DNA from 3 places in the Acinetobacter seifertii genome. Region 1 is predicted to be linked to each of the others. Evidence: predicted binding sites of a transcription regulator. Region 1 holds the regulator's gene; each other region holds the start of a gene.

Region 1 (5,344 bases):
TTTCCAAAACCTTGACTACAGCCAGATTAGACCCGATTTAAACGATGTTGAAATGTGCCAGTTTCTTGCCGAGCAACATAAAATTGTGGCCATTCCAGTTTCGGTGTTTTACCAACAAGCGCCTGAGTCTTTACGCCTCATTCGTTTCTGCTTTGCTAAAAATGATGAAACATTGCAAAAAGCAGGAGAAATCTTGAATGAATGTTAATAAATTTAGAAACTTAGCATAGCAAAACACTACAAGAAATTTCCTCTAAATATGCTAAGTTGAATATCTGCCCCGCTCATCAAAGAGATGGGCGATGGAGAATACATGCCACCAAGACAGTCTTTAATTCATCAGCAAAATCTATGGAAAACATTTTTTGTTTTCTTATTGCCACTCATTGCAACCAATATTTTGCAGAACTTGTCCGGCACCATTAACACCATTTTTGTTGGCCAAATGATGGGGGTCGATGCAATTGCCGCAGTTTCTGTATATTTCCCCATTTTGTTTTTACTGCTGGCTTTTATTATCGGAATTTCAACGGGTACGACTATTTTAGTCGGGCAAGCATGGGGTGCGCAGGATATAGAAAAAGTTCAAAGTGTCGTAGGGTCTACTCTGTTTATGACCATTATTGGCGGTATCATTACCGCAATTATTGGTGTGTTTTTTGCCCATGATATTTTAGAGATTTTAGGCACCGACCCAAAGGTCATGCATCTCTCGTTGCCTTATGTGCAGTGGATGTTGGCAGGTAGTCCACTTCTCTTTGTCTATATTATCTATACCTCTATTTTACGCGGTGTAGGTGACAGTACGACACCTTTACTGGCACTTGCTTTAACTAGTGTAATTGGCGTAATTATTACCCCTATATTGCTTAAGGGTTATTTTGGTTTTCCTGCTCTCGGTATTATTGCACCGGCTATAGCGTCTATTATTAGTTATATTGCGATTCTAATTTTTCTGGCAATTTACCTAAACAAGAAAAAGCATCCGCTTCGACCGAACCGCCAACTTTTGCAGCATATTCGTCATAACCCAGACTTAAGCAAAATCATTTTGCGCCTAGGTGTGCCAACTGGTATTCAAATGATTACCACCTCTATGGCAGGACTCGTGATTGTAGGTTTAGTCAACCGTTTTGGCGCTCATGCGACAGCTGCATATGGTGCTGTGAACCAAGTACTCAACTATATTCAGTTTCCTGCTTTATCAATCTCAATTGCAGCTTCAATTTTTGCAGCACAAGCCATTGGTGCAGGTAAATCAGACCTACTTGCACGTGTTACCCGCACGGCTCTAGGTATGAACTTTTTATTTACAGGTACCCTAATCGCACTGGGCTATCTATTTTCAAAATATTTAATGGCTTTATTCATTACCGACCCAACTGTGGTGGTGTTAGGGCAGCAACTTTTATTTATTGTACTTTGGGCAATTTTGTTCTTTGGTGCAGGTGCCATTTTTGCATCCATCATGCGTGCTAGTGGTACCGTAACAGCCCCAATGCTATTAAACATATCGGCTATTTTATTTATTGAAATTCCATGTGCTTACTGGTTTAGCTCAATGTGGGGACTTAAAGGGATTTGGTTTGCTTATGCCTTGGCATTTGTCAGCCTCTGTATTGTTCAAGGCTTGTATTATCAGTTTATTTGGAAGAAAAAGAAGATCAAAGTTCTTATTTAGAATGCATTAAGCCTTATAAAAAAAGCCATCAAATGATGGCTTTTTTACATTAAAAGTTATTTCATTAATTTGGTCACAATGGTTGAAGCACGTTGGTACCCTGTCGGGAATAAACGTTGGAATGCATCCAGAATTTTTGCATCACTACCAATGAGTAAACGACGCTTATTTTTCAAAACTGCATCCAAAATTTGACGAGCCGCTTCTTCTGGTGGGGTACGCAATAACTTGTCAAAATTTTGAATCGATTTTGTCGGATCCATACCCAAAGTGTTCAAGCTATCGCTCATTTTTGCAGCTTTCGCAATGTTGGTACGAATACCGCCCGGATGTACGCACAAAGAACTCACGCCACTTTTTTCAATATCTAACTCTTGACGTAACGATTCGGTAAAACCACGCACAGCAAATTTAGTCGCGTTATAACCAGACTGAGTTGGCTGAGCTGTTAAACCGAATAAGCTGGAAATATTGATAATGTGACCATCTTGAGTTTGCTTAATAAATGGTAAAAATTCTTTGGTCCCGTAAACCACGCCCCAAAAGTTAATTCCAACAATCCACTCTAAATCTTCGTAGGTTGCGCCTTCTACAGTTGAACCTAAAGCAACCCCAGCATTGTTAAAAATGAGATTAACAGAGCCATGATCTTGCACGGTTTCCTGTGCCCACTGCTTTACTGCTTCGCGGTCAGAAACGTCTAACTTTTTGGTTGTTACAGTAATATTACTGTAGGGTTTTAATAGCTCAACAGTTTTCTCTAAACCCTTTTCATTAATGTCACTTAACGAAAGATGGCAGCCTTGTTTCGCCAAGAGAATTGCTAATTGTTGCCCAATGCCAGAACCTGCGCCCGTGATTGCAGCGACTTTGTTTTTAAAATTTTTCATTGTCCATCCTTTGTTTTTCGATTTGCACAACCGGTTCATTGCATGTGCATTTTAGACTCTTTTAATATAATTTTGACAATAATCATTGTCAATATAGTACACTGTAATTTCAGATAGATTGGCACAATTCTGCTGACCGCTTTATCATAGGCCTCATATTTGCCGAAAAACCGATAAATCAGGAAACCATTTATTTATGGCGACAAACGACTCAACCAGTAAAAAGAAAACAAAAACTGTGAGTAAAGAACGTCAGTTCAAAGGGTTATCTCTTTCTGAGCGTAAAGAAGCACGCCGTGAAAAACTCATTGAAGCGGGTATTGCGACTTATGGAACCCTTGGCTTTTTTTCAGTGACGGTAAAGGATGTCTGCCAAGAAGCAAAACTCACCGAACGCTATTTTTATGAATCTTTTAAAAAGAGTGAGGACTTATTCCAGACCATCTTTTTAAAAATGATTGAAGAGTTACAGCAAAACTTAATGCAAGCTGTGATTAAGGCGGCACCCGATCCAGAAAAAATGGTCGATGCAGGCTTAAGAGCACTGCTGACCACCTTAAAAGAAGATCCTCGTTTAGCCCGTATTGTCTATGTTGACGCAGTTCTGGTTCAGGAATTACATAATCAGGCCACCATTCAGGAAACCCTTGCTCAGTTTGACCGTATGATCCAAGCGTTCGTTATGCTGACCATGCCGCAAATACAGCATAAGGAAAATGAGCTATCTTTAATCGCAACTGGCTTAAACGGATACGTGACACAAATTGCGATTCGCTGGGTGATGGGAGGCTTTGAGCAGTCTCTGGAGCAAGTTTTGACAGCTTGCCGTATTGTTTTCTTATCTTTATTGGCACAAGTTTCAAAATAATATTAAAGTTTTTTGACACGACTTTGACCTAAGAAACCTATAGGAAAGCAAACTGGTAACACCTTGAATGATTTTAAGAAAATTTATGTTTTCCTGTCATCATTCGGTCATGTGCTTGCCGTATTTTTGTCACAAATTATTGCTAAATTCGATTTTATAGACTTTTCTGCAATGAAATTGTCATAATTAATCTTTGTAATAAGCCTGTCATAACTACAAAACGGTTCACCGTTAAAATCTACAAGGTATTACGCTGTGAAAGATGACTACATTTTAATTGTCGATGATGAGCTTCCTATTCGTGAAATGATCCATACTTCTTTGGACATGGCAGGCTTTCAATGTTTACAGGCTGAAGATGCTAAACAGGCTCATCAAATTATCGTCGACCAACGTCCGGCGCTTATCTTGCTCGATTGGATGTTACCTGGAGGGGTGAGTGGTGTCGACTTATGCCGCCGCTTAAAACGCGATGAAAACTTAGCAGAAATTCCAGTCATTATGCTCACCGCTCGCGGAGAAGAAGACCACAAAGTACAAGGTCTAGATGCTGGTGCAGACGACTATATGACTAAGCCATTTTCAACACGTGAACTGGTTTCTCGTATTAAAGCAGTTCTACGTCGTGCAAATGCATTAAGCGGTGAAAAAACAATTGATGCCAATGGTTTAATTCTTGATCCTGTAAGCCAGCGTGTAAGCTTTGGCAACAGCATTTTAGATATGGGACCAACTGAATATCGCTTGCTTGCATTTTTTATGACCCATCCAGAGCGTGCATATACACGTGCACAGTTGCTCGATCAGGTATGGGGCGGTAATGTATACATCGAAGATCGTACCATCGATGTACATATTCGTCGTTTACGTAAAGTCCTAGAACCTTTTGGTGTTGACCGATTTGTTCAGACAGTACGTGGTACAGGTTATCGTTTCTCAACACGTGCAGATTTAGCCGCAGGTTAACCAAAATTTATGTATGAACCCTACCCCGTCCCTGAACAGGTACGTGAACAAAAACTTTCTCGTTACAGTAGTTTATGGACGTTTGCTAAACAAGATTTACGGCTTTTATTATTTTTCCTGATTATTGCGGGTTTAGTCGGTTTAGGGGTTGGGTATTTCTGGAGCTGTATTTTTATCGCCTTCGTGGTGTTTTTTGCACTCCAGTTACGTTCTTTATATTTGGTCAATGATTGGATTGCCAATAATCCTTACGATGTTCCTCCCAACTTAAGTGGAATTTGGGGGGCATTATTGTTTAATGTGTATCGTGCTCAGCGTCAGGAACGAATTGTTCAGGCCGAAATGGTTGGGCTGATTGACCGCGCTCAATCCTCTTTAGTTGCGCTAGCTGAAGCCGTTGTACTCATTGATGATCAACATCAAATTGAATGGTGGAACCCTGCCGCAGAGCGTTTATTGGGTATTAGCCCACTCGACCGTGGTCGCAACTTATTAACGATTTTGCGCCAGCCTACTTTTATTGAATATTTTAACAACATTGATCAGGCACCTGACGGCATTAAGCTACATTCCAACTTTGATGATGATCGTTATGTGCAAGTCAAACTCACACGGTTTGGTGGTGAAAGCCGCTTACTTGTCGCTTATGACGTGACTCGTATGCATAACCTTGAGCAAATGCGTAAAGACTTCGTCGACAATATTTCGCATGAACTACGTACTCCATTAACTGTACTGAGCGGCTATATCGAAACATTTACCGACCAAGAAGATATTAGCCCACGCTGGAAACGTGCATTTGATCAAATGCAATCACAAACCAAACGTATGAATGCGTTAGTGAATGATTTATTGCTGTTATCGAATTTAGAAAACAACAAAAAAATTGCAAAAAATCAGATTATTGAAATGCCGAGTTTAATGAATCAACTCTTTGAT
Region 2 (5,344 bases), 1.2 Mb from region 1:
ATTTACCATGATTTTAAAAGGCGAAGTTCTTGATGTTCAGTTGGGTGCTTTTTTAATGCTACTACGTGTTAAAGAAGAGTCCATTGATGAGCTTGCGGGCTTTGTACAAGCCACAAAAGACCAACTTAATTTTCAACCTTTAGACGTTGACCTAGACTGGTCATCGTATGCAGGCAAACGTAAACATTATCCTTGGTTTTTACTAGCTGCCCTGACACTTGCGCATCACGGCTATAAAATCGTCATGCATGGCGCTTCTGGGCATACGATTAACCGAGTCTATACCGAACAAGTTTTGGAATATTTAGATTATAAAATTTGCCATTCTGAACAAGAAGTCCGCACACAATTAGCCGAACAGAATTTTGCTTACTTACCATTAGATGTAATTTCACCTGTTTTAAGCGATTTAATTTCTTTGAGAAATGTGATGGGCTTACGCTCACCTATTCATACTTTGGCTCGTCTCATTAACCCATTTAATGCGAAAGCCACCTTACAAGCGATATTCCATCCAGCGTATAGAACCTCTCATCAGCATAGTGCGCTTCGCTTACGCTATCAAAATAGTGCAGTCATTAAAGGTGAAGGCGGTGAATTTGAGCGAAACCCCGATGCTAAAACTCTCATTTGTGGTATTAAAAATGGTGAGCTCTATGAACATGAGTTGCCAAAGCTTACGCCTGAACGTAGCCCAATTGAAGAAGAGTTAGATTTAGCAACGTTTAAAGCGGTCTGGCTTGGTCAGCAGCATCATGAATATGGTGAAATGGCAGTAACAGAAACCATGGGTATTGCGTTATATACGATGGGCGTTGTTGCTAGCTTTGAAGAAGCGATGCAAAAAGCAAAAGTGCTATGGGAAACACGAAATTTAAGCAATCTTAATTCGTAGTTAACAGATGCTATCGTGAAGGTCGACATGGATGTCGACCGTATCACTGCGATACAGGAAGTATCGTCAGTGATACAGAGGATTTTTGGTTACTTTTGATCCTTCAAAAGTAATAAAAGCCTATATGCTATAAGTTATGAAAAACATGCTATATAAGGCTGTATGGAATAACCAAAAATAATTTTTTCTGTCTGATTGAGTTTTAAACAAAACGAATCGGTTTAAATTCAGGCTCATGCTTGTGATGATCATCATCACACTCTTCACCCTCTTCTTTCGTTCCGCGGTCAATATAACCACTACGCTGATCTTCCGGTAAGTTCTTTAACTCCCAAGCAATCACAGCTTGCATACATGTTTCGCGCTGTTCTTTTGTCAAAACAACACCATTTGGCCATTTACCGATCTCTACGGCTGTTTTTAAACGCTCGACAATTTCAGGGTTTAAAACAGATAGCATTTGTTCAATATTCATGATTCATCTCTTTGAAAAGATTCAAAATCTTGGTTCCAACCCAGTTTGGTACGACAAGCCATATAGAAATCATAACCTGGTGGGTGTAATAAACTTAATTTAAATGGATGTTTGCGGATGTGCAAACTATCACCGACATTGAGCGATACACTGTGCTGTCCGTCTGCACTCACCATCGGTAATACCCGGTTTTCGCGAATGACAATTTTAATTTCACTTTGCCCACCAACTACGATTGGGCGTGAAGATAATGTATGGGGGTGCATAGGGACTAATGCAATCGCATCCATACTTGGATGTAAAATTGGGCCACCACCTGATAATGCATAAGCAGTTGATCCTGTTGGTGTCGAAACAATTAAACCATCACTATGCTGACGGTAAACATATTGACCATCAATATTAAGTTCAAAGTCGATCATATGTACCGACTTACCTGAGTGTAGTACGACATCATTTAAAGCAATTGCGTCGTAAATGACTTCACCATTAGTACGTACTTCCATTTCAAGCAAGAAACGGCGATCAAGTTGAAAATGACCTTGTAATACCTGATCAAGTTTAAAAATAGCTTCCGCAGGCTTAATATCAGTTAAAAATCCTAAACGCCCACGGTTAATGCCAATAACAGGTGTATTGTAGCGAACTAAAGCTCTGGCTGCATGAAGCAAAGAACCATCTCCACCTACTACAATGACCAGATCAGCGACTTCACCTAATAAGTGACGACTAACAACTTGCGCATGATCATAGGGCACTAATTCGGCAGTTTCCTGATCAAAAATGGGGTTTAGGCCTAAACTTAGCAAATGGTCATGAATTAAACATAGTGTTTCTACAACTGATGATTTATCCGGTCGACCAATTAACCCGACGTTTCTGAAGGACTTATGTGAAATTTGCACGAATGAGTAAGCTCCGCTGCGATTCTACGCTATCATAACATTATCCTGATTAATTTAAAAAAACATAACAACAAGATGCAGTAAAATTCAATCTAAGTTTTCAATTTATTCACAGTTTTATCATTGCAAATTGATGACAAGCTATCGCATCATTAGCGTATTGTTTAGGGTTTTATCTCATTTATATGAAGTTTGAACGTGGTATCGGTTTCTTCGCGCTAATTTTTTCAATTTTGGTGATTGGTGCTTTTATTGCTCTTAGTATCTATCTGATTCGTTTAGATAATATTATTCGTGAAAAATTTGAAGGACAGCGCTGGGACATTCCGGCCAAAGTGTTTGCTCGGCCTTTGGAAATTTATAATAATGCACCCATTACCCAAGCCAATTTCACTCAAGAATTAAAATTATTAGGTTACAAAACTTCAAGTAATTATGACAAGTCAGGAACCTTTGTTGCTCAAGGTAGCAACATGTATGTGCATACACGTGGTTTCGACTATGGTGATAGCGTAGAACCTGAACAGGTTTTAGAGCTCAGCTTTGCAAACGATCAGGTCGCAGATGTACGTAGTACAAAACCATCATCAACAGGTGTGGCCCGTTTAGAACCTTTACTCATTGGGGGCATTTATACCCAGCATAATGAAGACCGTGTCCTGATTAAACTTAATAGTGTTCCTAAACCACTGATTGAAGCTTTAATTTCTACCGAAGACCGCAACTTCTATCACCACCACGGTATCTCGATTCGTGGTACAGCACGTGCTTTGGTGAGTAATGTCACTGGAGGACGTCGCCAAGGTGGTTCAACACTCACACAACAGTTAGTTAAAAACTTCTATTTAACACCTGAACGCACCTTAAAACGTAAAGTGAATGAAGCATTAATGGCTTTACTTATTGAGTTGCATTACAGCAAAGATGAAATTTTAGAAGCTTATTTAAACGAAGTAAATTTAGGCCAAAATGGTAACTATTCAATCAATGGTTATGGCTTAGCTTCACAATTTTACTTTGGTTTACCACTTCGTGAACTCAATGTCGCACAACAAGCTTATTTAGTCGGTTTAGTTCAGGGGCCATCGTTATATAACCCTTGGAAAAACCCTGAAGGAGCAAAAAATCGTCGCGATACAGTATTAAACAACATGCGTGTAATGGGTTATTTAACTCAAGCAGAATATGAAACTGAAATTGCACGTCCTTTAGGTATTCTAAATAAACCAAGCCTAGGCCCTGCAAAATTCCCTGACTTTTTAGATATTGTACGTCGTCAGTTACGTACCGAATATCAAGAGAGTGATTTAACAAATCAAGGACTACGTATTTTTACGACCTTGGACCCAATTGCTCAAACTCAAGTTCAAGATGCATTTAAAGCATCTGTAGAACGTCTTAGTCAAAGCAACCCTGCTCGTTTGAAAAACTTGCAAGGTGCTGTGCTCATAGCACATCCAGAAAACGGTGAATTGATTGCAGCTGTCGGTTCGACTCAAGACTTTACTGGATTCAACCGTACTCTAGATGCAAAACGTCAAGTCGGTTCCCTATTGAAGCCAGTGATTTATTTAAGTGCAATGGAGTCTGGACGTTATAACTGGGCAAGCAAGATCGAAGATGCACCAATTAGCATTCCTGTAGATGGTGGTAAAAGCTGGACACCGAAAAACTATAGTGGCGGTGGTCATGGCGTTGTAAGTTTAAGTGAAGCCTTAGCGAACTCTTATAACCTTTCTGCTGTGCGTTTAGGTCAAGAATTTGGGTTATCTACATTTACCAACAACTTAAAGAAATTTGGTGTCGAATCACCAATTCCAGCCTACCCTTCTATTTTCCTTGGTGCAGTTAATATGTCACCAATGGAAGTACTCGGTATTTATGAAAACTTTGCTACCGGTGGTTTTAAATATCCAACTCGTGCAATTCGTTCTGTAGTAGATGCCAAGGGTCGTTTACTTGATCGTTATGGTTTAAACGTACAACAAACAATTGATCCATCTGTTGGCTATATCATGAACTATGGTCTACAACAGGTTATGTCTTCAGGTACTGGTCGTGCAGCTTATAACAGCTTATCACCTACTTTAAAATTGGCTGGTAAATCAGGTACAACCAACGATACACGTGATTCATGGTTCGCTGGATATTCAGGTAACCATGTTGCTGTAGTCTGGTTAGGTCTAGATGACAATAAAGTAACTGGCTTAACTGGTTCATCTGGAGCATTACCTGTGTGGATTAATGTGATGAAACAGTTACGTCAAACCCCAGTAAATCTACGTCAACCAGACACTGTACAGTGGCAATGGATTGATCATGCAACAGGTGATTTGTCTGCACAAGCTTGTGCTGGCGCAATGTATATTCCTATGCTGACGCATACAGTTCCACATCGTGCTACGCCATGTGCAGCACCTTATTATCAAGTTGATCCAACATACGCACCACAAAGTGATAACACAGCACCAGCATCTCAACCGGATAATAGCGATAGCTATATTCGTGATAGTGAAAGTCAGATGGAACAAGATCTGTCGAATAACACACGAGTGATTTCTAGTGGTAGTTATAACAACTAAGTGTTAACAGGAAACAGGATATGTTAAAGAAGGGTGTTTTTTATATTGGTGCTGTACTTATGGTCGGCTGTACAACTTTACCAGATCATTCAGTCCCAAAAGAGAAAATACCACCTGTTGCCGAAAAAAAGAGTACTGAGACACCATCTGGTGTAAAAATTACACCTTATGATCATCCAGATATTCAACGTAAAAGTTTACAGGTGATTGTTCCTCAGCAGAAAAAGCCCCAACGCTTTAATGATGATGGAAGCCAATTACCTGCTTTTAAAACGTTAATGCAAAAAACTGAGCAAGCTTACAAAAACCAGCAATGGTCGGAGGCTGAGCGCTACGCCCTTCAAGCGCAGCGTTTAGCACCACAAGCCGCCGAGACTTATTTATTTTTAGCACTTAGTGCAAATCATAAACAGCAATATGCTAATGCTGAGTCTCTTGCAAGACGTGGTTTAAGCTTTGCTCAAAGCCAAGCGATGAAAAAACAGCT
Region 3 (5,344 bases), 2.0 Mb from region 1:
TTTCTGACAATATCTGATGCATTTTCTTGTAGATACTTAAGCGTTTTTATCTGATCTTCAGGTGTTTTCATACGCTGTACCCAACTATCAAAATCTAGCATGAGCGATTGTTTGTCTAAAGCAGTTAACTCAAAGCCAGCGTCCTCAATGAAGTAAACCCATTCTTTAATACTGTAATTTCTTACATGACTCGGGTCTCGAATCACTTCTATAGTTTGCAAAAAGGTATCTAATATGGGAAAACTTGAACTAACAATATCAACAAAAATAACGGTACCATTAGGTTTTAAAACCCGGTTTATTTCTTTCATGGCCGTTGGTACATGTTGCCAGTGATGAGCAGAATATCGACTAATGACTACATCAAACTGTTCATCTGTAAAAGGCATATCTTCAGCTATACCTTGTTGTACAAAGATATTCTTTATTTTTCGGTCATTGGCAGCTTTTGAAACAGTATCGAGCATTTCATGAGATAAATCATAAGCAAAAACCAGATCAGCATGATGAGCAACGTTATAAGCCACATGACCACCACCACAACCTAAATCTAAAACAACCGCATTTGGGTATTTCTCAATTTCTTTAATAAATTTATCAAATTCAACCCCTTCAGAATGAGCGGTGCTATTCAAATAACTTAAAGATTTATTGTGGTACTGCTTTAAATTAATCTCATGTTGATTCAACATGGCTTATTCCTCTTTTTCGATAAACTAAACATAGAAGAAAAAGCTGATAAAAAATAATGATTAGTTTTTAAATAATTAATAACCTAAAGTTATCAATAAATCGTAAAATTCCCTATAAAAACAAAGAAACCACCTGCTGGTAGTTTCTTGAAGTAAAGAACAAGTTCATATTGAAAAATTTACTTAGATATAAATTTTATATTGAATTTTCTAGCTTGCTTACGAACCTCAGGATTATTAGGTAAATTAAATGGACTTGAACGCCATATAGCTTTTTCAATACTTGATTTAAACTTTGGATCTTCTTTATCAAGAAAAATAATTTGCTCAATTTGACCTGTGTCAGTTAAAAAAACTTTAACACTAGCACTCATACCAGATGAAGATGACGGGACATCCCAAGTTCGAAAGATTTTTTTCTGATATTGTTGCTTATATTTTTCAGCTTCTAATATCGTTTTATCATCATTACTTTTTGGTGATGATAATGACTTAGTATTAATTGCGCACCCGCATAATAAAAATATAGAAGTAAAAATAATGATACTTTTCATTTATAAAACCAATTTTTTCAATGATTAAAATTTAACATTTTATCTTTTTAAAAACCACAAAACTGGTGGTTTTATACTTAGCAGCTTTTACTAAATAGTAATGCTAGTAAATTTAATATTTCAGCTAATTGAACAGTTTATTTAGTTTAACTATTCAATTTCAAATTTTGTTCACTTATTAAAATGCTACCTCATAACATGAATTGATATTTGAATGTTCAGGCATGTTAGCAATATCTTGCTCAGTAAAAATTCCATGCTCAGGTACTTTCGTTCCATTAAATGCGGTATTCACCGGAGTAACTGGTGACTTGCTAACATAATTTTCATCAGCTTTATGGGTGAGTGATGCACAACCATTCAGCGTCAGTACCACAGCAAAAGCGAATAACAATTTTTCCATACAGCTTACCCATTGTTGTAAAAAACAAAACAATCTATCAAATTAAACAAAAATTGTCATATATTTAAAACGATCATACTTTGATCGAATTTTAACAAATCTTAATAAAATGCAAACCAATTTGCATAAAATGTTAAATTGTGTAAAATACCTAAATAATTTAATGATATGCTTTAACTTATGGCTTTTCTACTTTTTTTATTTTTATTATTTACGTTCGTGCTCCTTTTAAATGCTCACTATAAATAAGTGGAGTATTTAGCTGTAAGCTGTTATTTTTATGCATATTTCATTAATTTAAAAACAAGAATATTTTCTTCTCATTCAGCCAACTTTTCAGTTTAAAGTTATACAAAAAATAAAAAGCCCGCTTTGTAAGCAGGCTCTACCCTTTTGATTTTTTGCGCTGATCATTCAGGACTTTTGCTGTTTGTAACAGCGATCGGATATTACACTTATACTTAAATATTAAAAAGAATAATATTATTTAAATTGATGTTTTTACTCATCAAGTTCTATCGGATCACCATCTTCAGGGCGAATATGTCTTGTTCCGTCATCGGCAGGATCAACACTAGATCCATCCTTAGTGATCGAGTTATACATTTCATCCTCTTTTTTATCGTCTATAAATTCTTCATCTTCAAAATCAAGAGGCTCTTCATCATCTTCAAAGTTTAAAGGCTTTTCTTCATCTATCATGTGATTCATCCTTTTTAAGTTATGTCATCTCATGCTCAATTAAATACCGGATATATTCAACAGTGAACACACATCATTTATGTAACAAACACTTAAGAAATATTAAAAGATATAAAACTAAAAAGATGTTATTCGAAGTACTTTAAGAATTCCTCAATAACAGGCAAAGGGCCGAAACTTTTATGAGCCTTCGTTAATACGACCCATTCATGTTTTGACTTTATACAGAAAGCTTTCTTCGACCAAAGTCCCGCATTCGCTCCTGTACCCGTTTGTTTTAGCCATAAACTGCAATGATAGTAATAAATAGTTTTCATTTAAAGAAATATAGAAATTTTCTTGATTACATAAACAAGAACCGATGTTACTCATATAGCGTATTTAATTCATCACTATGAAATTTTAATAATCGTTTTAAATATTTATTATGTATATATTTTTATTATTTAATCCAAAATAAAATATAACCAATTGATTTAATTTAAATTTTAAAAAAGATATTGATATGTAAAGCTTTTTTGTATTATAAGATAAAACATGATTTTTAATAACACTTGAGTAATTAATAGTCATTGAAATATTGGGAATAAACCTTATATTGAGTACAGGTTCATACCTTAACTGAGGAAAAGCTCATGAATAAATTATTGGTTGCAGTATTCACTGGAATGGTATCTCTTGCCGGCTTCAGTGCTCAAGCTGCAACACCTGAGCAAGAATGTCAAAAATTGCAAGATGATTACAATTTGATTTATGCATCAAAAGGCTTTTGCTTTAAAGACCAAGATGCTAAAGAAAAATATGGTAATGAAAACTGTCATACGACTAAGCCAAAATTCTCTGATAAAGAGCAGCAACGTCTAGACGCAATTAAAGAACGTCAAAAAGAATTGAAGTGTAAATAGTACTTAAAGGAATAATTCATGGCATATGATGATCAAAATATCTTCGCAAAAATTTTACGTGGTGAACTTCCAGCGATAAAACTCTATGAAGATGATCAAGTTCTAGCTTTTATGGATATTATGCCCCAAGCCGATGGTCATGCATTAGTTATTCCAAAAACTCCTGCAGTAACTTTACTTGATTTACCCCCTGAGGCAGCAGCTTACACCATCCAGATTGTGCAAAAGATTGCGAAAGCAATGGAAACAGCACTAAACCTAGATGGTATTGTTCTCATGCAATTATCTGGCGCCGCTGCTGGACAAACTGTCCCTCACGTTCACTTTCACCTAATTCCAACAAATGTTCACCAGCTTGGTAAACATGCTGCGCAATTAGGAGATCAAGATAAAATCAAGGCTTTAGCCGAAAAAATTAAAGCAGCTCTTTGATTTAAAGAGTTAAAAGCGGAGCTTAGGCTCCGCTTTTTTTATTTAAAAAGTGTAATAAAATCAAAATAAAATAAAGTATTTCTAATTCTTATTTGTCATAAAACTGTCATTTCTTCTTCACTCCACTGTCACAAAGTTTACAGATACTTCTTAGCAAGTTGGTGAGCTTCTGTAACTTTTTGTACATAAGCCAACTACAAAATAAAAGTTAGCTAGGCATACGCCATTTAAAAATACCTTTTGGAGAAATCTCAATGAAGAAATTGCTTCTCGCTGCCGCAGTTGCAACTCTAAGCGTAAACGCGGTGCAAGCAGCGCCAACTTTGTACGGTAAACTCAATGTTACCATTGACCAAGTTGACAACAAAAATTTCGATGGTAAAAGTGACGTTACCGAAGTTAACTCTAACGCGTCTCGTATTGGGGTAAAAGGCGAAGAGAAATTGACTGATAACTTGTCAGCAGTTTATTTAGCTGAATGGCAAATTAATGCTGATGGTGATGGTACAGATCTTGGTCAACGTAACCGTTATATCGGTATTAAATCAAATAATGTTGGTACATTGAAAGTTGGTAAATTTGACTCTTACTTCAAAAATGCCGCTGGTAACTACCAAGACATCTATAACGACCACACTATTTTAGATATTACCAACACAATGTATGGTGAAGAACGTCTAAATAACGTTATTGGTTTTGAATCTGATCCTAAACTTCTTGCTGGTGTAACATTCAACGTAATGTTCCAACAAGGTGAAACGCCTGCTGATCCAACTCCAGGCGCATCTGGTAACGATGACAAACGTAATGGTTTTGGTGACTCAGTTTCAGGCTCTCTCGGCTACGAAAATAAAGACATTGGTTTAGCATTGGCTGCTGCTGCTAACTACAGCGTACAAGGTAAATACAATGCTTATGGCCTTAGCAATATTTTCTCTGATGCTTACCGTGTAACTGGTTCTTACGATTTTAGCAAGCTTGGTGCAACTGGTCTTGTGTTGGGTGGTTTATGGCAACATGCTGAACCAACTGATGAGTTGACTAAATATAAAGGCTTACAAGAAGATGCATGGGTTGGTGCTATAACTTACAAAATTGGTGAAACACCTTTTGTTGTAAAAGGACAATACCAATCATCTAAAGCTTCTGTAGATGGTCAACAAGACCGTAAAATTGATCAATATGGCGTAGGCTTAGACTACAAAATCAATAAACAAGCACGTTTCTACGGTATTGTTGCTCAACAAAAACGTGACTGGCTTGCTCAAGACGACAAACGTACTGTTGTAGGTGCTGGTATGGAATATAACTTCTAAGTTATTAACCATCTTGCATAAAATAAAAGGGCTTACGCCCTTTTATTTTTTAGTAGGTACTAAAAAAGCCGATATAAAAATGATCGGCTTTTTTTAAAGTATATCTCTTATTTTAAGAAACCACTTACCAGATTCATCACATGTTGAATGTCTTGATTCGCTTCTTGATGATCTGTACTGTCACCCTGAGGTGTTAAAGAGTCAATAACCTGAGGTAACACAGATGCGATCGCACCATAAACTTGTTCTTTTGGCGCTTGAGCCTGCTGGGCAACTTGCTCAATATCTGCTGGGTTAAATAGGCTTTGTAATTGCTGGGTAGGAACTTCACTATTAGTTT

What was found. The regulator PhoB, encoded in region 1, activates phosphate uptake and scavenging genes when phosphate is short. The targets are predictions, from matches to a motif close to TGTCATNAANCTGTCATAA.
Region 2: a site for PhoB is predicted at 2,396-2,414, ahead of I8T81_RS06130 (NAD(+) kinase). Genes of this name have one in related genera too.
Region 3: a site for PhoB is predicted at 3,782-3,800, ahead of I8T81_RS10300 (porin). Genes of this name have one in related genera too.

The regions. Positions count from the first base shown of each region.
Region 1 is NZ_CP065820.1:114,966-120,309, reverse strand. It holds gene I8T81_RS00555 (pyridoxal phosphate-dependent aminotransferase) at 1-208, shown strand, start outside; gene I8T81_RS00550 (MATE family efflux transporter) at 314-1,681, shown strand; gene I8T81_RS00545 (SDR family NAD(P)-dependent oxidoreductase) at 1,738-2,571, opposite strand; gene I8T81_RS00540 (TetR/AcrR family transcriptional regulator) at 2,768-3,439, shown strand; gene phoB (phosphate regulon transcriptional regulator PhoB) at 3,695-4,405, shown strand; gene phoR (phosphate regulon sensor histidine kinase PhoR) at 4,415-5,344, shown strand, end outside.
Region 2 is NZ_CP065820.1:1,300,507-1,305,850, reverse strand. It holds gene I8T81_RS06140 (glycosyl transferase family protein) at 1-895, shown strand, start outside; gene I8T81_RS06135 (YeaC family protein) at 1,098-1,370, opposite strand; gene I8T81_RS06130 (NAD(+) kinase) at 1,367-2,275, opposite strand; gene mrcB (penicillin-binding protein 1B) at 2,461-4,857, shown strand; gene I8T81_RS06120 (tetratricopeptide repeat protein) at 4,878-5,344, shown strand, end outside.
Region 3 is NZ_CP065820.1:2,230,643-2,235,986, forward strand. It holds gene I8T81_RS10270 (class I SAM-dependent methyltransferase) at 1-692, opposite strand, end outside; gene I8T81_RS10275 (cell envelope integrity protein TolA) at 872-1,246, opposite strand; gene I8T81_RS10280 (hypothetical protein) at 1,425-1,649, opposite strand; gene I8T81_RS10285 (hypothetical protein) at 2,151-2,351, opposite strand; partial or broken gene I8T81_RS19050 (hypothetical protein) at 2,480-2,723, opposite strand; gene I8T81_RS10290 (YARHG domain-containing protein) at 2,987-3,256, shown strand; gene I8T81_RS10295 (HIT family protein) at 3,275-3,688, shown strand; gene I8T81_RS10300 (porin) at 3,943-5,004, shown strand; gene I8T81_RS10305 (YidB family protein) at 5,112-5,344, opposite strand, start outside.